Regions from separate parts of the Rhodococcus sp. NPDC003322 genome, predicted to be linked through region 3. Evidence: riboswitches for the same ligand, from Rfam matches in the RefSeq annotation. Region 3 holds a riboswitch; each other region holds the start of a gene.
What was found. A riboswitch is a leader RNA that binds a small molecule or an ion and turns the genes downstream of it on or off. The one in region 3 is predicted to bind cobalamin.
Positions count from the first base shown of each region.

Region 1: another riboswitch for cobalamin. It lies ahead of cobN (cobaltochelatase subunit CobN); the one in region 3 lies ahead of ACWDUM_RS14320 (VWA domain-containing protein).
Region 2: another riboswitch for cobalamin. It lies ahead of ACWDUM_RS05800 (CbtB domain-containing protein); the one in region 3 lies ahead of ACWDUM_RS14320 (VWA domain-containing protein).

Region 1 covers NZ_JBSFSC010000005.1:288,909-295,931, reverse strand. Annotated here, with positions in the region: gene cobN (cobaltochelatase subunit CobN) at 1-2,938, opposite strand, end outside; cobalamin riboswitch at 2,974-3,110, opposite strand; gene cobG (precorrin-3B synthase) at 3,120-4,277, shown strand; gene ACWDUM_RS20705 (precorrin-8X methylmutase) at 4,307-4,933, shown strand; gene cobJ (precorrin-3B C(17)-methyltransferase) at 4,933-6,450, shown strand; gene ACWDUM_RS20695 (hypothetical protein) at 6,477-6,776, opposite strand; gene ACWDUM_RS20690 (alpha/beta fold hydrolase) at 6,955-7,023, opposite strand, start outside.
Region 2 covers NZ_JBSFSC010000001.1:1,221,603-1,228,625, reverse strand. Annotated here, with positions in the region: gene ACWDUM_RS05805 (CbtA family protein) at 1-767, opposite strand, end outside; gene ACWDUM_RS05800 (CbtB domain-containing protein) at 758-952, opposite strand; cobalamin riboswitch at 980-1,117, opposite strand; gene ACWDUM_RS05795 (nuclear transport factor 2 family protein) at 1,192-1,554, opposite strand; gene ACWDUM_RS05790 (helix-turn-helix domain-containing protein) at 1,687-2,478, shown strand; gene ACWDUM_RS05785 (antibiotic biosynthesis monooxygenase family protein) at 2,533-2,844, opposite strand; gene ACWDUM_RS05780 (MarR family winged helix-turn-helix transcriptional regulator) at 2,885-3,280, opposite strand; gene ACWDUM_RS05775 (MFS transporter) at 3,381-4,847, shown strand; gene ACWDUM_RS05770 (alpha/beta fold hydrolase) at 4,897-5,649, shown strand; gene ACWDUM_RS05765 (Imm51 family immunity protein) at 5,712-6,077, shown strand; gene ACWDUM_RS05760 (A/G-specific adenine glycosylase) at 6,104-6,973, opposite strand.
Region 3 covers NZ_JBSFSC010000003.1:443,786-450,808, reverse strand. Annotated here, with positions in the region: gene ACWDUM_RS14320 (VWA domain-containing protein) at 1-1,458, opposite strand, end outside; adenosylcobalamin (AdoCbl) riboswitch at 1,467-1,628, opposite strand; gene mqo (malate dehydrogenase (quinone)) at 1,708-3,249, opposite strand; gene ACWDUM_RS14310 (alpha/beta hydrolase) at 3,369-4,397, shown strand; gene mtr (mycothione reductase) at 4,394-5,767, shown strand; gene ACWDUM_RS14300 (winged helix-turn-helix transcriptional regulator) at 5,801-6,304, opposite strand; gene ACWDUM_RS14295 (acetyl-CoA C-acyltransferase) at 6,443-7,023, shown strand, end outside.

The sequences.
Region 1 (7,023 bases), on a different contig from region 3:
ACCCGAAGATGCGGGTGGTGGCGCGTCGCTCGTCGCCGTGCTCGGCGAGATCCGCCTGTGCGTGCGCCCGGACGAAGTTCTGCTCGGCCGGTTCGTCGAGCGCCGCGACCATCCGGACGGCGTCGTCGAGCAGCGCCAGCACGTGCGGGAACGCGTCCCGGAAGAAGCCGGAGATCCGGACCGTCACGTCCACGCGGGGCCGGCCCAGTTCGGCGAGCTCGATCACCTCGAGCCGGGTGACGCGGCGAGACGCCTCGTCCCACACCGGCCGGACGCCCAGCAGCGCAAGCACTTCGGCGATGTCGTCACCCGAGGTGCGCATCGCCGAGGTGCCCCACACGCTCAGACCCACCGACGTCGGGTACTCGCCGTGATCGGCGAGATAACGCGCGAGCAGCGACTCCGCCATCGCCTGCCCGGTCTCCCACGCCAGCCGGGACGGCACGGCCTTCGGGTCCACCGAGTAGAAGTTGCGGCCGGTGGGCAGCACGTTCACCAATCCGCGCAGCGGCGAACCGCTGGGGCCCGGTTCGATGAACCGGCCGTCGAGCGCGCGCAGCACCTGGTCGATCTCACGGCCCGTGCCGCGCAGCCGCGGCACCACCTCGGCGGCGGCGAACTCGAGCACCCGGACGACGTCGGCACCGTGCTCGCCACCGACCTCCTTGGCGGCGGCGGGATCCCAGCCCGACCGCTGCAGCGCGGCGACCAGGCCGTGGGCGATTTCCTCGATCTCGTCGACTCGTCCGCGGGCCTCGTCACCGGCCTCGCTCAGACCGAGTGCCTCCCGCAGTCCGGGGACGGTTCGTTCGCCGCCCCACATCTGCTTCGCGCGCAGTACCGCGAGAACGAGTTCGACCTCGGCGTCCCCCTCGGGCGCCTGCCCGAGCACGTGCAGCCCGTCGCGGATCTGCACGTCCTTGATCTCGCACAGCCAGCCGTCGACGTGCAGCAGCATGTCGTCGAACACGTCCTCCTCGGGGCGTTCGGCCAGGCCGAGGTCGTGGTCCATCTTCGCCGCCCGCATCAGCGTCCAGATCTGCTGGCGGATCGCGGGCAGCTTCGACGGGTCGAGGGCGGAGATGTTCGAGTGCTCGTCGAGCAGCTGCTCGAGCCGGGAGATGTCGCCGTACGACTCGGCGCGCGCCATCGGGGGGATCAGGTGATCGACCAGGGTGGCGTGCGCGCGGCGCTTGGCCTGGGTGCCCTCGCCCGGGTCGTTGACCAGGAACGGGTAGATCAGCGGCAGCTCGCCGAGCGCGGCGTCGGTGCCGCACGAGGCGGACATGCCGAGGGTTTTGCCGGGCAGCCACTCCAGGTTGCCGTGCTTGCCGAGATGCACGATCGCGTCCGCGCCGAACCCGCCCTGCTCGGCCGAGGCGCCGATCCAGCGGTACGCCGCCAGATAGTGGTGGCTCGGCGGCAGGTCGGGGTCGTGGTAGATCGCGACCGGGTTCTCCCCGAACCCGCGGGGCGGCTGCACCATCAGCACCACGTTGCCGACCCGCAGCGCCGCGATCACGATCTCGCCGTCCGGGTCGGACGTCCGGTCGACGTACAGTTCGCCGGGCGCCGCGCCCCAGTGCTCCTCGACGGCCTCGCGGAAGTCCGCGGGCAGAGTCGCGAACCAGTCGCGGTAACGGGCCGCGGAGATGCGAATCGGGTTGCCCTCCAACTGCTCCGCCGTCAGCCAGTCAGGGTCCTGTCCGCCGGCCGCGATCAGTGCGTGGATCAGCGCGTCACCGTCACCGGCCGCGAGGCCGGGCAGCGCGTCCTCCCCGTCCGCCGGGCCGAGGTCGTATCCGGCCTCGCGCATCGCGGCCAGCAGCGCGATCGCGCTGGCCGGGGTGTCCAATCCGACGGCGTTGCCGATCCGGGCGTGCTTGGTCGGGTACGCCGACAGCATCAGCGCGATCCGCTTGTCCCGGTTGGGAACGTGCCGCAGCCGCGCATGCCGGACGGCGATCCCGGCCACCCGGGCGGCACGCTCCGCGTCCGGTACGTAGGTGGTCAGTCCGTCCTCGTCGATCTCCTTGAACGAGAACGGGACCGTGATGATCCGGCCGTCGAACTCCGGCACCGCGACCTGCGTCGCGACATCCATCGGGGACAGGCCGTCGTCGTTCGACTCCCACGCCTCCCGGCTGCCGGTCAGGCACAGGCCCTGCAGGATAGGCACGTCCAGCGCGGCGAGCGCGCTGACGTCCCACGACTCGTCGTCCTCCCCCGCCGACGCGCCCGCAGGCCTGCTGCCGCCGGCCGCGAGCACCGTCACGACCATCGCGTCGACGGTGCCCAGGACGTCGAGCAGTTCCGGTTCCGCGGTGCGCAGCGAGGCACAGAAGATCGGCAGGGCCCGGGCGCCGCGGTCCTCGATCGCGCGGCAGAGCGCCTCGACGTAGGCGGTGTTCCCGGCGAGATGCTGCGCGCGGTAGTAGAGCACCGCCACGGTCGGGTTCCGTGATGTCACATTGGGGGTCGTCAGGTGACCCGATGTGACATCAGGGAACCCGGGACGGTCGAGGTGTCCCCATGTCGGGGTGTGCGCCGGGGCCTCGAACCCGACGCCGGTCAGCAGCACCGTGTCCGAGAGGAACCCGTGCAGGTGCGCCAGGTTCGCCGCGCCGCCCTCGGCGAGATAGGTGTGCGCCTGCGCCGCCACCCCGGCAGGCACCGTGGACAGTTCCATCAGTTCCGCGTCCGGTGCGAGTTCGCCGCCGAGCACGACGGTGGGCTTCCCGGCGGCGAGGACCGCGTCCAGGCCCTCCTCCCAGGCCCGGCGGCCGCCGAGGATGCGGACGATCACCAGGTCGACGCCGTCGATCAGCCCGGGCACGTCGTCGACGAGCAGCCGGGCGGGGTTCGCCCACCGGTAGTCGGCGCCACTGGCTCGCGCACTGAGCAGGTCGGTGTCGGACGTCGACAGCAACAGGATCACAGGGCTGGCCTCCTCGGGGTTTCGCGCCCCACTCGGTTCGGTGGGCAGCGTCGGAGGGTCTGACTCCCCGGGAACACCCGGGTCACAGTGGCGCGACCGCACCGGATTTGCACCGGTTTCCTCACGAGCTGCCGCAATCGCCGCTGATGCTACCGGCACGGCCCCCGTAGGCTGGTGGGTGATGTCCGATACCGAATCCGCACCTGCCCGGTCCCGTCCCGACGCCTGTCCGGGGGCCCTTCAGGTGCACGAGGCCGCCGACGGCGCCCTGTCCCGGGTGCGGCTGCCCGGCGGCGCGATCACCGCAGCTCAGTTGCAGGTCCTCGCGGACGCGTCCCGCGACCTCGGCAACGGGGAGCTCGAACTCACCTCCCGCGGCAACATCCAGCTCCGCGCGGTCGCCGACCCCGACGCGTTCGCCGGCCGGCTCCGTGAGTCGGGGTTGCTGCCGTCGCCTACCCACGAACGGGTGCGGAACATCCTCGCCACCCCGTTGTCCGGGCGGATCGGCGGACTCGTCGACGTCCGCGGCTGGGTGCGGGCGCTGGACGCCGGGCTGTGCGGGGACCCGCGCCTCGCGGACCTGCCGGGCCGGGTGCTCTTCACCCTCGACGACGGCCGCGGCGACGTCTCCGCGCTGAGCGCCGACCTCGGGCTCCATGCGGTTTCCCCGGACCAGGTGGCGCTGGTGCTCGCCGGCGCCGACCACGGGGTGCGGCTGCCCGCCGACGACGGGGTCGCGATGCTGCTGGACGCGGCGCGGGCGCTGCACGAGATCCGCGGCACGCGGTGGCGTCTGCACGAGATCGACGCCGGACCGCGGCGGCTGCTCGATCGGCTGGGCCTCGGGGCGACCGCCGAGCCGATCGCCTTGACCGGACCCGAGTCCGCGGGTCCGATCGGCTGGCTCGATCAGCCCGACGGCGGGGTCACCCTCGCCGCCGGTGTGCGGTTCGGGGTGCTGCCTGCGCGGCTGGCGGACTTCCTGGTCGCCGTGGAGGCACCGATCACGGTCACCTCGTGGCGGTCGATCCTGCTGCACGACCTCGACGAGGGCGTGGCCGAACAGGTCGTCCGCGTCCTCGCCCCGATGGGCCTGATCTTCGACGCGAACTCGCCGTGGCTGCAGGTCAGCGCCTGCACGGGCCTGCCCGGCTGCGCGAAGTCCCTCGCGGACGTGCGGGGCGATGCGACCGACGCCGTCCGGTCCGGTCGACTTCCCGCGGAGGGCCGCCAGCACTGGTCCGGGTGTGAGCGGCGGTGCGGCCGGCCGCGTGGCGAGGTGACCGACGTCGTCGCCACCGGCGACGGCTACCGGGTGGACCCACCCGCACGCTGAGCGTGGATCGCCCCATATCGTGGGGAGCCATGACCGACTACATCCGCGACGGAGCCGAGATCTACCGTCAGTCCTTTGCCACGATCCGGGCCGAGGCCGACCTCACCCGGTTCCCCGCGGACGTCTCACAGGCCGTCGTGCGGATGATCCATGCCTGCGGTCAGGTCGACCTCGTCGACGACGTCGCGTTCACGCCCGGCGTGGTGTCCGCGGCCCGCGCCGCCCTCCGCAACGGGGCGTCGATCTTCTGTGACGCGACGATGGTGTCGTCGGGGGTGACGCGAAAGCGCCTGCCCGCCAGGAACGATGTCGTGTGCATGCTCGGCGATCCGCGGGTGCCGGTGATCGCCGACCGTCTCGGCAACACCCGCTCGGCGGCGGCGCTGGAATTGTGGGGGCCCAAGCTGGAAGGTGCGGTCGTCGCGATCGGCAACGCCCCCACCGCGCTGTTCCACCTGCTCGACATGATCGACCAGGGCGCACCGAAGCCGGCGGCGATCATCGGCTGCCCGGTCGGATTCATCGGTGCCGCCGAGTCCAAGGAGGACCTGATCCTCCGCGCCGGCGACATCGAGTACATCGTGGTGCGGGGACGCCGTGGCGGCAGCGCGATCACCGCCGCCGCACTGAACGCGATCGCCAGCGAGGTCGAGTGATGGCGGGCAAACTCTTCGGCATCGGTCTCGGCCCCGGCGACCCGGAACTGGTCACCGTCAAGGCCGCGCGGATCATCGGCGAGGCCGACGTCATCGCGTTCCACAGCGCCCGTCACGGCCGCAGCATCTCCCGCGCCGTCGCCGCCCCGTACATGCACGAGGGACAGCTCGAGGAGCACCTGGTCTACCCGGTGACCACCGAGACCGTCGACCATCCCGGCGGCTACCAGGGCGCGATCGACGACTTCTACGCGGAGGCGTCGGAGACCCTCGCCGCGCATCTCGCTGCGGGCCGGACGGTCGCCCTGCTCGCCGCCGGGGATCCGCTTTTCTACAGCTCCTACATGCACATGCACAAGCGACTGTGCGACCGCTTCGACGCCGAGGTGATCCCCGGCGTCACCTCCATCAGCGCGGCATCCGCGGCGCTCGGGGTGCCGCTGGTCGAACGGGACGAGGTGCTCACCGTGCTGCCCGGGACGCTGCCCGCCGAGGAGCTCACGAGGCGGCTGCGGGAAACCGACTCGGCCGCGATCCTGAAGCTCGGCCGCACCTTCCCCGCTGTGCGGCAGGCGCTGGCGGACTCCGGCCGCCTCGGCGAGGCCTCGTACGTCGAACGCGCCAGCACCGACAAGCAGCGGGTCCTGCGCGCCGCCGACGTCGACGAGTCGCAGGTGCCGTACTTCTCCATCGCCATCGTGCCCAGCCCGTCGAACAATCCTGCGGCGCAGCGTGACTCGGAAGCCGGCAGCGTGACCGGGGCGAGCGGAGCGACGGGGTGTGTCACGGTCGTCGGGCTGGGGCCCGGCGACGACGCGTGGACGACCCCCGAGGTGCGCGACGAGCTTGCTCTGGCGACCGATGTCGTCGGCTACACCACCTATGTGAACCGGGTACCGGTGCGGCCCGGACAGAACCGGCACTCCAGCGACAACAAGGTCGAATCCGAGCGCGCCGCAATGGCTTTGGATCTCGCCAAGCGCGGGGCTCGCGTCGCCGTGGTGTCGTCGGGCGATCCCGGCGTGTTCGCGATGGCGGCCGCCGTGATCGAGATGGCCGCCGACGAGCAGTGGCGCGACGTGCCCGTGCGGGTCCTGCCCGGCATGACCGCCGCGAACGCCGTCGCCAGCCGCGTCGGCGCCCCACTCGGCCACGACTACGCGATGATCTCCCTCTCCGATCGGCTCAAGCCGTGGGACGTGGTGGCGCGGCGGATCTCCGCGGTCGCCGCCGCGGACATGGCGATGGCCGTCTACAACCCGGCGTCGAAGTCCCGGACCTGGCAGGTCGCGGCGATGAAGGACCTGTTGCTCGAACACCGCTCCCCCGATACCCCGGTGATCGTCGGCCGCGACGTCGCCGGGCCGGAGGAGAGCGTGCGGATCGTTCCGCTCGGCGACCTCGAGCCGTCCGAGGTGGACATGCGCACGCTGCTGATCGTCGGCTCTTCGCAGACGACGATCGTCGACTCCGGCGGTGAGCGGAAGGTGTTCACGCCGCGGCGCTACCCCGGCTGACCGGTACCCGCGCCGCCGACGCGGCGTCAGTGTTCGTCGTAGTGATCGCCGTGCTCGGCGTGCCGGTGGCCGTCGTGGATGTAGTCCACGTGGTCGCCGTGCGGTACCGCGACGTGGCCGCAGCCCTCGCCGTGGTGGTGTTCGTGGCTGCCGTGCACAGAGTGCTCCGCGGTCTCGCACTCGTCGACGTGGCCGGCGTGCACGCGGTGCAGGTGTCCGTCGTGGACGTAGTCGACATGGTCGCCGTGCGGCACCGCGACGTGCCCGCAGCCGGGCCCGTGCTCGTGGTCGTGATCGGTGTGAGGGTGATGCTCGGATTGCGTCACAGGACACTTCCTCCCGGATCGACGTCAGGACGTCCCCACTCGAAGCTAGACCGCGGTGACGGGCGCCACAACACGACCGACACCGGAACCAGCCGCGCCCCCGCGCCGTTGCCTGCTGAATGCCGATTGGGTGCCGCGGACCTCTTGCACACCGACCGGCCTCCGGTGAGCGATGCTTTCATCCGGCTGTCGATGGCCCGACACCTGTCAGGAAGTCCACGAGTCGCTGGTTGATCTCGTCGGGCCT
Region 2 (7,023 bases), on a different contig from region 3:
TCGGTGAGGAACGCGAACCCGAGTCCGAGGGCCAGCCACAGCGTCGCCTGGATGGCGAGCGACGAGATGCGGAATTCCCACAGGAGTGTCGCGGGGAAGTCCTCGCCGACCTCGTTGATGCCGGGCATCACGACGTAGCCGACGGCGACGACCGCGAGGAATGCCAGCACCGGGGCCGCGACCTGGATGGACAGGTAGCCGGTGGACGCCACCAGGCGTGCGACGTAGACGGCCACGGCCACCGCGAACAGACCCAGGACGACCGACGCGAGCCACAGCCAGGTGCGCTGGTTGATGGTGTCCGGGTCGCCGACCGCGGGCGGGTTCGCCGGGTACTTGAAGAACGGCACCGCCTCGATCGCGAGCCAGCCCGCACCGGCCAGTGCCAATGCCAGCACCGGGCCGGACAGCGTGGTGACTCGGCGTGCGTAGTGGGCGACGACCGCGAATATCGCGCCCAGAGCCAGACCGGCGAGCGTGGTCGCGAGGAACAGCCCGGCCCGCTGGCCGTCGCGGCTGACCAGGGCGTCGTCGCCGTGGGAATGGCCCGCCGTTGCACTGGCCTCGGCGTCGCCGTGGTCGTGTGCCGCCGTGGTGTCGTGCGCGTGCTCCTCGGCCGGGGCGGAGGCGGCTTCCTCGATCGCGATGGCCGCGTCGACGTGCGGTTCGCCGATCACGAACGCGACGGCACCGGCCAACAGGCCTGCGACGAGGCCGGCCAGCAGGCCGCGGACGAGGAGTTTCGTGAAAGTGTCGGTCAGTGGCACGGCAGTCCCAGCAGGTGTCGACCGTCATGCATGAGTTCGTGCATGTACATGCCGGTGCGCGAGACCGCGCCCTGGTCGAAACCGACCAGGTACAGGGTCAGCATCGCGAGCAGGACCACGCCCGCGATGATCAGGGCAACACCGACCGACTCGGTCGACCTGCTGGGGGTGTGAACAACAGCCATCGTTCCTCCTTGGGATTACGCGTCCCTCAAAGCACAGGCGATGACGACGGTGTCTGGCTGTCGAGGAAGCCCTCGATTACAGTGGCGCGACCGCTCCGGACTCGTACCGGATTCCCGTCGGGCATCGCAATTACTCGCGCACTGTCGCACCGACCTGCCTCCGGTGTCAATCGGGACACGGCGCCGCCGCCCGATCCCTCGGTGGCCCGGACGGTGTCCGGGCCGCCCGTCGGGGAGGCTCAGGAGGGCACCTTGTCGAGGAATCCGAGCACGTGCACGAGCCGTCCCGCCTCGTCGTGCTCGACGACGTCGAAGCCCTCGATCAGGTCCTCGGCGCCGGTGGGCCCGAGCTGCCAGCCGAACCGGGCCTGCTCGTGGTGGCCGTCCACCGGGCCGCGGAGCCGGAAGCGCATCCCGGGGAACCGCCCCTGGACCGCGCCGATCGTCGCGTCGATCTCCGCGTGACCGCACGCCGCGACCGTCGGGTCGACGTAGCGACCGTCCGGCGCCCACAGTTCCTCGATCGAGGTGCGGCGCGCGCCGGGGTCGGTTTCGTTCCAGACCGCGATGTACCTGGCGGCGAGGGTGTCGAAGTCGCTCATGGGAGCCTCTTTCGATCGGTTGTGCCGGCCCGGGTGGCCGACTGACGAGACCACTGTGCGGCCGGTGCGGCCGGTCGTCGATTACCCGGGAGGTAATGGATCCGCCTCCCCGGTCGCACCTAGGCTCGGGCGATGACCACACTCGTGGGACGGGATCGGCCGGTCGGTGATCTGCTACGTCACTGGCGTGAACACCGACGGATGAGTCAGCTGGAACTGGCCGGCCGTGCGGAGGTGTCGGCCCGGCATGTCAGTTTCCTCGAGACGGGGCGTTCGCGCCCGACCCGGGCGATGCTGTTGAGGCTCAGTGAACAGCTGGACATTCCACTGCGGGAACGTAATTCGCTCTTCCTTGCGGCGGGCTTCGCGCCCGCCTACCCGGAGCATGCACTCGGTGACGTCCCGATGGCCTCGGTGGCGCGGGCGATCGGGCAGATCCTGCACGCACATCTGCCTTCCCCGGCGGTGGTCGTGGATCGGCACTGGCACCTGGTGGACGGCAACGACGCGGTCGCGCTGCTGGTCGACGGCTGCTCTGCGGACCTGCTCGAGCCCCCGGTGAACGTGCTGCGCCTGAGTCTGCACCCGGAGGGCATGGCCCCGAGGATCGTGAACCTCGGCCAGTGGCGAGCCCACGTGCTGCGCCGCCTCGAGCACCAGATTGCCGCGACCGGCGACCCGGTGCTCGGTGGTCTCGCCACCGAGCTCGCGGGCTATCCGTGTGCCGATCCCGCGGTCGAACCGGAGCCGGGTGCGCTGGTGGTGCCGATCCGAATCCGTACGGCGGCAGGCGAACTGGCACTCCTGAGCGCAACGACGGTGTTCGGGACGCCGCTCGACGTCACCGTGGCGGAGCTGGCGATCGAGACGTTTCACGCCGCCGACGAACGCACGGCCGAGGCGCTGCGTCGGTTCGCGGGTTGACGGCGCGCCGGCCGCCGCGAAAGCGCGCGGCCGGCGCTGCCGGAAGGGGGTGGGTCAGGCCTGCTTCGCCGCGACGTCGAGGACGACCTCGAACTCGAGCAGCGAGGCGCCGGTCGCGACCGGCTTCTTGGCCTCGCCGGCGTGCGCGGCGCGGGCGTCGCCGTCACGCCATGCGGCGAAGGCGTCCTCGGACTCCCACTGGGTCACGACGAAGTAGCGGGTCTCACCGCCCGTCGGACGCAGCAGCTGGAAGCCGAGGAACCCCGGCGAGTTCTCCACAGTGCCCGCGCGCTGTGCGAACCGCTTCTCCAGCTCCGGACCGGCGCCCTCGGGCACCTCGATTGCGTTGATCTTCACGACTGCCATGGCCGCGAGGGTACTCCCGCCGGGCCCGGTGCCGGCCGGTTCAGCCCGCGGCGGCGGTGTCGGGTTCGCCGAGATGGTCGGTCAGTACCGCCAGCTGGATCTTGCTGGCGTCGGCGTGCACCTCGCGTCCGGCGTCGGTGACGTCGACGAAGACGCCTCGACGGTCGGATTCGCACAGCGATCGCGACACCAGGCCGGCCTTCTCGAGCCGGGCGACGCTGCGGGAGAGGGCGCTCGGGCTGAGGTACATGTCGGCGGCCAGTTCCTGCATCCGTGGATGCGTACAGGTCACCGACACCAGGCGGTCCAGCGTCTCGAAGTCGCTCATGCTCAGCCCGTGTGCGCTCTGCATCTGCCGGTCGAGCTCGCATGCGATGCCGTTGTACCGGCTGAGCAGGGCGCGCCAACTGTCGCGCAGCTCCGCTTCTGTCGTCATGGCCGCATCCTAGTTCGGCCCCCGGATGGGTGCAAGCAAAATAAATGCAAAGGAAATTTATGCTTGTGCATTGATTGCGCGTGCATCTAATCTTGCCGACGTGACTGTCACCGGAACCACCTCGAACCTGACAACGCCGGATTCCCCAGCCCCCGAACAGGGTTGGACCGGCCGCCTCTGGGGGATCCTCGCGGTGCTCTGCGTCGTGATGTTCCTCGACGGCCTCGACGTCTCCATGGTCGGCGTCGCGCTCCCGTCCATCGGTGCCGAACTCGGCCTCGACACCACCTCGCTGCAATGGATCATCAACGGCTACGTGCTCGGTTTCGGTGGCCTGCTGCTGCTCGGTGGGCGCACCGCCGACCTGCTCGGCCGCCGCCGCGTCTTTCTCGTGGCACTGTCCGTCTTCGCGGTCGCGTCGCTGATCGGAGGCGTCGTCGACAACGGAACCCTGCTCATCGTGACGCGTTTCGTGAAGGGCCTCGCCGCGGCGTTCACCGCTCCGACCGCGATGTCGATCCTGACCACGACGTTCCGGGAGGGTTCCGCCCGCAACCGGGCGCTGTCGATCTTCTCGGTCTTCGGCGCGAGTGGCTACTCGTCCGGACTGATCCTCGGCGGTCTGCTCACCAGCGCGGGCTGGCGGTGGACGTTCCTGATGCCGGTGCCGTTCGCGGTCGCCGCGCTCGCGGCGGCGTGGGTGCTGATCCCGAAGGACCGTCCGGCCGACAGCGGAGGGCACGACCTCGTCGGCGCGGTCACCCTCGTCACGGGAATGCTGCTCACCGTCTACACCGTGGTGTCCGCACCGTCCCGCGGATGGGCGGATCCGCTCACCCTCGGATCGTTCGTACTCGCTGCGGCCCTGCTGATCTCGTTCTTCGTGATCGAGAACCGGGTGCCGCACCCGCTGGTGCGGCTGAGCATCCTGCGGGTGGGGACCATCGTGCGGGCCAACCTTGCCGTCGTCGCGCTGTTCGGCTCCTACCTGAGCTTCCAGTTCATGATGACGATCTTCCTGCAGTCTGTATTGGGCTGGTCGCCGTTGAAGATGGCGCTGGCGCTGCTGCCGACCGGGTTGATCGTCGCGGTGACATCGCCGTTCGTCGGTCGGCCGATCGACCGGTTCGGAACCTCCCCGGTGATCCTGGCCGCGCTCACCTCGCTCAGCCTGGGCTACCTGTGGTTCCTGTTCGTCGGCAGTGATCAGCCGACGTACGCGGTGGCGATCCTGCCCGCCGCGATCCTCCTCGGCATCGGGTTCGCACTCGGTTTCACCTCGATCATGGCGCAGGCCACCGCCGGTGTGGACGACGCGGAGCAGGGCTTGGCCTCGGGGTTGGTGCAAACCTCCGCCCAGGTCGGCGCCGCGCTCGTGTTGGCACTGACCACCGCGTTGGTCACCGCCGGATCGCATGCCGGGGGATCGGCCGACGCCGGTTTCGACCAGTTCCGGCCCGGTCTCGTCCTGGTGACCGGTGTGGCGCTGGTCGGTCTGGCGATCACCGTCGCACCGTCGATCCGGCGCCGCAGATACACCGCGGTCCCCACGCCCTGGCAGGACTGATCGGAGGTTGTTCACCGATGTGGCGCGGCACCGGGCTAGCCTCGGTGCCGTGCTGCATGACGAGGGTGGGACCGGCCGGCCGATTCTGTTGCTCCACGGGCTGATGGGCAGCGCCCGAACCTGGCGTCGACACGTGCCATGGCTGCGCGATCACGGCCACGTGTACACGTTCGACGCGGCTGGGCACGGCCGCCCGGCGCCGACGGAACTGACCACCGAGGCGTTCGTCGCCGACCTTGCGGCCGCGCTGGACCCGATCGACGAGCCGATGGCCGTGATCGGTCACTCGATGGGCGGACTGCACGGCTGGTGTTTCGCCGCCGCCCACCCCGGCAGGGTGCGGGCACTGGTCGTCGAGGACATGGCGCCCGATTTCCGGGGGCGAACCGCAGCGGAGTGGGCGGCGATGATCGGGTCCTGGCCGACCCCGTTCCGCGACGAGCAGCACATGGTCGAGTTCTTCGGACCCGTTGCCGCGCAGTACTTCATGGACTCGTTCGACCGCCGCGACGACGGCTACCACCTGCACGGTGAGGTGCCCGTCTGGCGCGACATCTCCGAGGAGTGGGGCACCCGCGACTTCTGGTCGCAGTGGGCGGAGGTGCAGGCGCCCGCGCTGCTGCTCGAAGGCGAGTTCACCATCACCCCGGCGGGGCAGATGCGGGAGATGGCGCGGATGCCGAGGAAGGCCGAGACCCGCTACGAGTGGGTCGCCGGTGCGGGACATCTCGTGCACGACGACCGGCCCGCCGAGTACCGCGCGGCTGTCGAGACCTTCCTCGCCGACGTCGACCGGCCGTAGTCGCCCGGTAGCACCGACCTCCGGTTCGCGCTGGTGTCGGACGGCTTGGATACGGTTGCGCCATGGCAACTCCCAGCGACTTCGACGCCCTCCGCCCCGTCCTTCTCGTCACCGGGGACAACAGCTCCAGCATCATCTACTCGCCCGGTGGGCCCGAATACCATCAGCACCGAACGGCGCTGGAGGCACATGGAATCGAGGGTTCCGGCTACGACTTCTCGGGCGCACTCCAGGCGGTGCTGACGGATCGGTCCCCGGCGACACTCGACGCGGTGGGCTTCGATCCCGAGGGCGGCATGGTCAGCGTGTACGGCAACGACCTCGACGCCCTGCTGATCGCCGCACGGACCCTGCACACCCTGGTTCTGGACGCCGACGCGCTGGGGGCCGCTCTCGCCCGCTCGATCGAGCTCGGCCTCGACGACTAGGTCGAAACCGACTGGGGCGAACCGATTCAGCCCTCCCCGGCGAGGGCGAAGAGTCCGTCCTCGGTCTGCTCGATCAGTCCGTCGACGAGCAGCGAGTCCAGTGCCCGGTCCCGCTGTGCGACGTCGGTGAGCCAGACCTGGTCCAGCCGCGCGCGTTCCACGGGTCCGTGACTGTCCCGCAGGACGTCGAGGAGGCGGCCGCGCACCTGCCTGTCGGTGCCCGCGAACTTCTGCACCCTGCGTGGCGGTCCGGTGTGCGCGGGCCGTCCGGCCGCCACCCACGCACAGTCGTCGAGCGGGCAGCGTCCGCAGTCGGGGGTGCGGGCCGTGCACACGGTCGCCCCCAGTTCCATCAGTGCCGCCGAGAACACCGCCGCGCGGGCCCGGGTCCGGGGCAGCAGCACCTCCGCGTCGGCGAGGTCCCGGTTCGTCGACGGGTTGCCCGGTTCGGCGGCCCCGTGCACGGCGCGGGCGATGACCCGCCGAACGTTGGTGTCCACCACCGGAACCCGCTGTCCGTAGGCGAAGCACGCGACGGCCCGCGCGGTGTACGCGCCGATGCCGGGCAGGGACAGCAGCACGTCCACGTCGTCCGGCACCACGTCGCCGTGTTCGGCGGCGAGCACGCCCGCGCACTCGTGCAGGCGCAGCGCCCGGCGAGGGTAGCCGAGCTTGCCCCACGCCCGGAGTACCTCGCCCTGGCCCGCAGCGGCCATCGCCGACGGCACCGGCCAGCGCGCCACCCACTGCTCCCAGATCGGCGCCACCCGGGCGACCGGGGTCTGCTGGAGCATGATCTCGCTCATCAGGATGTGCCAGGCCGTGACCCCGTCGTGCCGCCACGGCAGGTCACGCGCCGCACGCTCGTACCAGCCGATCAGTGCGCTGGATTTCACCGGATCGTCACTCTGCCCTTCGCTGTTTCGCCAGGTCGCCACCGTGTCCG
Region 3 (7,023 bases):
CGCGGACAGCCGGTCCCGCGCGGCCATCGAACCGGACGCGTCGACGACGAACACGATCAGGTTGCCCTCGCGTCCCTCCTTGAGCGCACCGCGGATGTCGCCGGGCGCCAACAGCATCCGGCCGTCCCGGCGGCCACGGGCCACCTGGTGCTCGGCTGCGGCGAACAGGGTGCCGACCAGGTGCAGGCCCCGCCCGGGTTCGGTGGTGGCGCGCACGGTGCGACCGCGCGGTGACCGCGACCGCGAACGCCGGCCGGGGGCGCCCTCGCCGACTCCGGGGACGGTGAGAAGCCGAGTCCGGAACTGCGCGGACGGCGCCCCCACCGGGCGTTCGCCGGCCGTGCCGGGGCCGGGCGGGGCCGGGGCATCGGCCTGCGACGGGTCGGACGGGGCGGGGTCACCGCCGTCGGACTCGGGCTGCGGGGCGCCGCCGCCGGGACCGTCCGGGTCCGGGTCGGGTTCGGGATCGGGCTGCTGCCGGGCCTGCTCGTCGGCGTCACGCATCGCATCGTCGAGCTGCTGTGGGTCCAGGCCCGGTTCGTCGAACGGGTCGCGGCGACGACGGTGCGGCAGCGTGAGTTCGGCGGCGACCCGCACATCCTGCTCGGCGACCTCGGTCGCGCCGCGCCAGGCGGCGTGCGCGGTGGCGGTGCGCGCCAGGACCAGGTCGGCGCGCATACCGTCCACGTCGAAGGACGCGCACAGGGCCGCGATGCGGCGCAGTTCGGTGTCGGGCAGTGCGACCTCGGCCAGCGCGCCGCGTGCGGCGGCGATCCGGCCGGCGGTGTCTGCGTCGGCGGCGGCGTACCGGGCGGCGAACCCGGCCGGGTCGGCCTCGAAGTCGAGTCGGCGACGGATCACCTGCATGCGGACGTCGACGTCGCGGGAGGCGGCGACGTCCACGGCCAGACCGAACCGGTCCAGCAGCTGCGGGCGCAGCTCCCCTTCCTCCGGGTTCATGGTGCCGACCAGCACGAACTTCGCCGGATGGGAGTGCGAGACGCCGTCGCGTTCGACATGGACACGGCCCATCGCGGCGGCGTCGAGCAGCACGTCGACGAGGTGGTCGTGGAGGAGGTTGACCTCGTCGACGTAGAGCACGCCGTCGTGCGCGGCGGCCAGCAACCCGGGCTGGAACGCCCGCTCGCCGTCGCGCAGCACCTTCTCCAGGTCGAGGGACCCGACGACGCGGTCCTCCGTCGCACCGACCGGAAGCTCCACCAGGCGGGCCGGGGTGCCGGAGGACGTCGGGGGCAGCAGTGCGGCGAGGGCGCGGACCACCGTGGACTTGGCGGTGCCCTTCTCGCCGCGGACCAGCACGCCACCGATGCCGGGATGCACCGCGCACAGGGTCAACGCCAGACGCAGCTGGTCCTGGCCGACGATCGCACTGAACGGGAAGCCCGGCTCGGCAGCCGAACCCTGTTGCGGCACGGCGGCCGAATCATGTTGCGCCACGGCGACACTCCCCTCACTCCCCGGTCTCCACGCCGGGGGTCGGACGAAAGGTTCCGCCGCCGCGGCGATCTGACTTCGGACGCGCTCATGGGCCTGCGTCCGTCACAGTGGCGGGACCGTGCCTGATTCACACAGGACTTCCCCGCGGCGGAGAACATCGATGTTCGGTGCCGACTCTATCCGGTGAGACGACACCGGCCGCCACCTGGCCCGGACGGGCAGGTGACGGCCGGTTGGGGATCCGACGGATCAGGCCGAGGCGGCTGCGGCGACCTCGGCGGACGCCTCCAGCTCGAGAGCCTTGTTGCTCCAGTCCCACACCTCGCGGAACAGGGACTCGTTGTCCGACAGCTTCAGGCCCAGTGACGGAACCATCTGCTTGAGCTGCGGCTCCCACGCTGTCCAGCGGTCACCGAAGCAGCGCTGCAGGACGTCGAGCATCGCGGGGACCGCGGTCGACGCACCGGGCGAGGCACCGAGCAGGCCCGCGATGGTGCCGTCGGCGGCGTTGATGACCGCGGTGCCGAACTCGAGCACGCCGCCGTTGCCCTTCTTGCGGATCACCTGCACGCGCTGGCCCGCGGTGATCAGTTCCCAGTCGCCGCCGGTCGCGCGCGGCACGAACTCGCGAAGGGTCTCGATGCGGTCGTCGGCCGACTGCAGCAGCTCACCGATGAGGTACTTGGTCAGGCCAAGCTCGGTGACGCCGACGCCGAGCATCGACATCAGGTTGTTCGGCTTGATCGAGCCGGGCAGGTCGGTGACCTTGCCGTTCTTGAGGAACTTCGGGGACCAGCCTGCGTACGGGCCGAACAGCAGGCCCTTCTTGCCACCGATGACACGGGTGTCGAGGTGCGGGACCGACATCGGCGGCGCACCGACGGCGGCCTTGCCGTAGACCTTGGCGTTGTGCTGGTCGATGAGCTCGGGGTTGGTGCAGCGCAGGAACTCGCCGGAGACCGGGAAGCCACCGAAGCCCTTGGCCTCGGCGATGCCGGACTTCTGCAGCAGGTGCAGCGCTCCGCCGCCGGCGCCGACGAACACGAACTTCGCGTTCACGGTCTTCTTGTCGCCGGTCCGCTGGTTGACCACCTTGAGCGTCCAGCTGCCGTCGGACTGCTTGGTGATGTTTCGCACGTCGTGACCGAAGTACACGCTGCCGCCGGTCGCGCCGATGTTGCCGAGGAGCTGCTTGGTGAGGGCGCCGAAGTCGACGTCGGTGCCACCCTCGGTCCAGTTCAGGGCAACGGGGTCGGAGAAGTCACGACCATTGGCCATCAGCGGCAGCCGCTTGGTGAACTCGTCCGGGCGCTCGGTGTACTCCATGCCCGCGAACAGCGGGTGGCCGGCGAGGGCGTCGTAGCGAGCCCGCAGGTACTTCACGTTCTCCGCCCCGTGCACGAAGCTCACGTGCGGGATCGGGTTGATGAACTCCTTGGGCTCGGTCAGGATGCCGGCCTCGATCGCGTACGACCAGAACTGGCGCGAGACCTGGAACTGCTCGTTGACGTTGACGGCCTTGGTGATGTCCACCGAGCCGTCCTTGTTCGCAGGCGTGTAGTTGAGCTCGCACAGCGCCGAGTGTCCGGTGCCGGCGTTGTTCCACGGGTCGCTGCTCTCGGCAGCGGCGGCGTCGAGTCGCTCGAACACGCTGATCGACCAGTCCGGCTGCAGCTGCCGTAGGAGCGCTCCGAGCGTGGCACTCATGATGCCCGCACCCACGAGAACTACATCGGTCTTGGTCTGTACCGCGGTGTTGTCTGACACTGGAGAATCGACTTCCTTGTCCATTGGCAGCGGCAGTCGCGCCGACTGCCCGCGCATAGGTTACCTGCGCGTATGAGCAGGGTTTACCTCGCCTCAATTGTGCGCCCCCGGCCGGTCACGAACGACCATTACGATTGTGATTTGTGACTACCTGGGTGCCGGACCTCCTCGGTGACGGCTACGAACAGACGACCCTGCCCCTCGGCAACGACCCCGACGGCGAGGGCGAGGTGGTCGCGACGCTGGTCCGGTACCGCCCGGCGGGCGCGACCCCACGCCGTCGCGCCGTGCTCTACCTGCACGGATTCACCGACTACTTCTTCCAGACGCACGTCGCCGAGCACTTTCACGACCGCGGCTACGACTTCTACGCACTCGACCTGCGCAAGTGCGGCCGGTCACGACGCCCGGACCAGACCCCGCATTTCGTGACGGATCTCGCACTGTACGACGCCGAGCTGGACTGGGCGCTGGAGACGGTCCGCGAGCAGACGCACGGCGGTTCGGTGTTGTTGACCGGGCACTCGACGGGCGGCCTGATCCTGCCGCTGTGGCTGGACCGGGTGAACCGCCGCCCCGGCGGCAGCACCGGCGCCGGCATCGCCGGCCTGATCCTCAACAGCCCGTGGTTCGACCTGCAGGGCCCGTCGTACGTGCGCAGCGCGGGCACGGTCGCGATCCGGACCGTCGGACGGCTCAAGGACAGGCTCGAACTCAAGCAACCGCCGATCGACGTGTACGGCCGCACCCTGCACCGCAGTCACGGCGGCGAGTGGGACTACGACCTCGAGTGGAAGCCGTTGCGCGGCTTCGGGGTCACGTTCGGATGGCTGCGCGCGGTCCGGCGGGCGCAGGCCCATCTGCACCACGGGCTCGACATCGGGGTGCCGTCGCTGATCCTGCGGTCGAAGTCGACCCACTACTCGATGCGGTACACCGAGAAGTCGGAGGTCGCGGACCTGGTGCTCGACGTCAAGCAGATCGCGCGCTGGGCCGGATGCCTCGGCGACCGCACCACGATCGTCCCGATCGAGGGAGCCCGGCACGACGTGTTCCTGTCCCGGGAGGTGCCGCGCAAGCAGGCGTTCGACGAGGTGGACCAGTGGCTGGGCTGGCTCGAAGCGCAGGGCGTCCCGGAGGGACAGGGCATCTCGGAAGGACAGGGCGCGTGACGCACTTCGACCTGGCGATCATCGGATCCGGTTCCGGCAACACCATTCTCGACGAGAGGTTCGCGGACCTGAAGGTCGCGATCTGCGAAGGCGGCACCTTCGGCGGCACCTGTCTGAACGTGGGGTGCATCCCGACGAAGATGTTCGTCTACGCAGCCGAGGTCGCCCGTACCGTGCGCGACGCCGCCCGGTACGGCGTCGACGCCCACGTCGACAAGGTGCGCTGGCCCGACATCGTGGGCCGGGTCTTCGACCGGATCGACCCCATCTCGGCGGGCGGCGAACGCTACCGCCGCGACGAGAACCCGAACACCACGCTGTTCTCCGGCTACGCCACCTTCACGGGTCCGCGGACGATCAGCACCGGCCCCGGCGAGGTGATCACCGCGGACCAGGTCGTGATCGCGGCCGGGTCGCGGCCGATCATCCCCGACGAGGTCGCACGCAGCGGCGTCCCGTACGTCACCAACGACGACATCATGCGGCTGCCCGAACTCCCGGGGCACCTGGTGATTCTCGGCAGCGGATTCATCGCATCCGAGTTCGCGCACGTGTTCTCGGCCCTCGGCAGCCGGGTGTCGATCATCGGGCGCGGCGAGCGTCTGCTGCGCGACCTCGACGCGGACGTCTCCCAGCGGTTCACCGACCTCGCGCGCGGCAAATGGGATGTGCACCTGGGCAATCCGGCCGTCGAGGTGCGGGGCCGCGAGGGCGCCGTGGAGGTCGTGCTCGCGGACGGCACCGTCGTCGCAGGCGACACCCTGCTCGTCGCGACCGGCCGCACCCCGAACGGCGACCGGCTCGGCGCCGAGACCGCCGGCATCGAGGTGGACGCCCGTGGCCGGGTGACCGTCGACGAGTTCCAGCGCACCACCGCCGAGGGCGTGTTCGCGCTCGGCGACGTCTCGTCACCGCACCAGCTCAAGCACGTCGCCAACCACGAGGCGCGGGTGGTGCAGGCGAATCTGCTGCGCGACGCGTGGAGCGAGGGCGCCGACCTGGTGCGGACCGACCACCGGTTCGTCCCGTCGGCGGTGTTCACCGACCCACAGATCGCGTCTGTCGGGCTGACCGAGGCCCAGGCCCGCGAGCGGGGCCTGGACGTCTCGGTGAAGGTGCAGCGGTACGCCGACGTCGCCTACGGCTGGGCGATGGAGGACGACGAGGGCCTGTGCAAGGTGATCGCCGACCGCGGCACCGGGCAGCTCGTGGGCGCGCACGTCATCGGCGCACAGGCGTCGACGGTGATCCAGCCGCTGGTGCAGGCGATGAGCTTCGGCCTGCCGGCACGCGAGATGGCGCTCGGCCAGTACTGGATCCACCCCGCCCTGACCGAGGTCGTCGAGAACGCCCTCCTCGGCCTGAGCTGAAAGTGTGTGATTCCTCCCGGGTTCCGGGAGGAATCACACACTTTCCGCGAGCCCACGCGCCGCGGCGCCGCTGACCCGTACCCGGATGTCGTCGAGGTCGACCTCGTTACCTGCGGTGCTGCGCACCTCCACGCTGATCGGCTCGCCGGTCTCGTCCTCGACGAGCTGCAGCGGCCCGCGGCCGTCCTGCAGGTACTTGTCGCCCCACTGCATGAGCGCGACGACCGCCGGCAGCAGATCCTGGCCCATGTCGGTCAGGACGTACTCGTAGCGGGTGCGCTGCCCGGGCTCGCGGTAGGGACTCTTGGCCAGCAATCCCGCCTGCACCAGGTCCTTCAACCTGGCCGACGCGACGGCGTCCGTGATCCCCACCCGCTGGGCGAAGTCGTCGAAGCGCGTGGTGCCGTAGTACGCCTCGCGCAGCAGCAGCATCGCCGAGCGGGTCCCGACGACGTCCATGGCCCGCTTGATCGAGCAGCGATCGCCCGCCTCCCATGCCGAGCGGTCCGCGAGGGGTCCCTGCAGCTTCATCGCCATGCCCCCAGACTACTGACTTACGAAAACCATAGCCAGACTCCGCCCGATCTGGGTATGGTTTTACATAGCTAGATGGTTTGCACTGGTGGACCGAGCGTCAGGACCCGACCGGGCGCTCACGAGCGAGAAGGACACACGATGAGGGACGCAGTGATCGTCGAGGCCGTCCGCACTCCCCTGGGCCGAGGCAAGGCGACGGGTGTGCTGCACGACGTACACCCCGTGGACCTGATGGCCCACAGCCTCCGCGAGGTGGTCCGGCGCAGCGGTGTCGACGCGAGCCTGATCGACGACGTCATCGGCGGCGTGGTCAGTACGGTCGGCGAGCAGGGCGCGAACGTGACCCGCCGCGCGGTGCTGGCGGCCGGGTACCCCGAGTCGGTACCCGCCACCACGGTCGACCGGCAGTGCGGCAGCAGTCAGCAGGCGGTCCACTTCGCGGCACAGGGAGTGATCTCGGGCGCGTACGACATCGTCGTCGCGACCGGGGTGGAATCCATGAGCCGGGTGCCGATGGGCTCGAGCATGCTCGGGACCACGGACCCGAGCGGAATCGCCTTCGCCGAGCGCTACCCCGAGGGTCTGGTACCGCAGGGCATCAGTGCCGAACTGATCGCCGCGCGCTGGGGCATCTCCCGCACACAGATGGACGAGTTCGCGCTCGCCAGCCATGCCAAGGCGGCGGAGGCCGCCAAGAACGGACTGTTCGACGCCGAGAT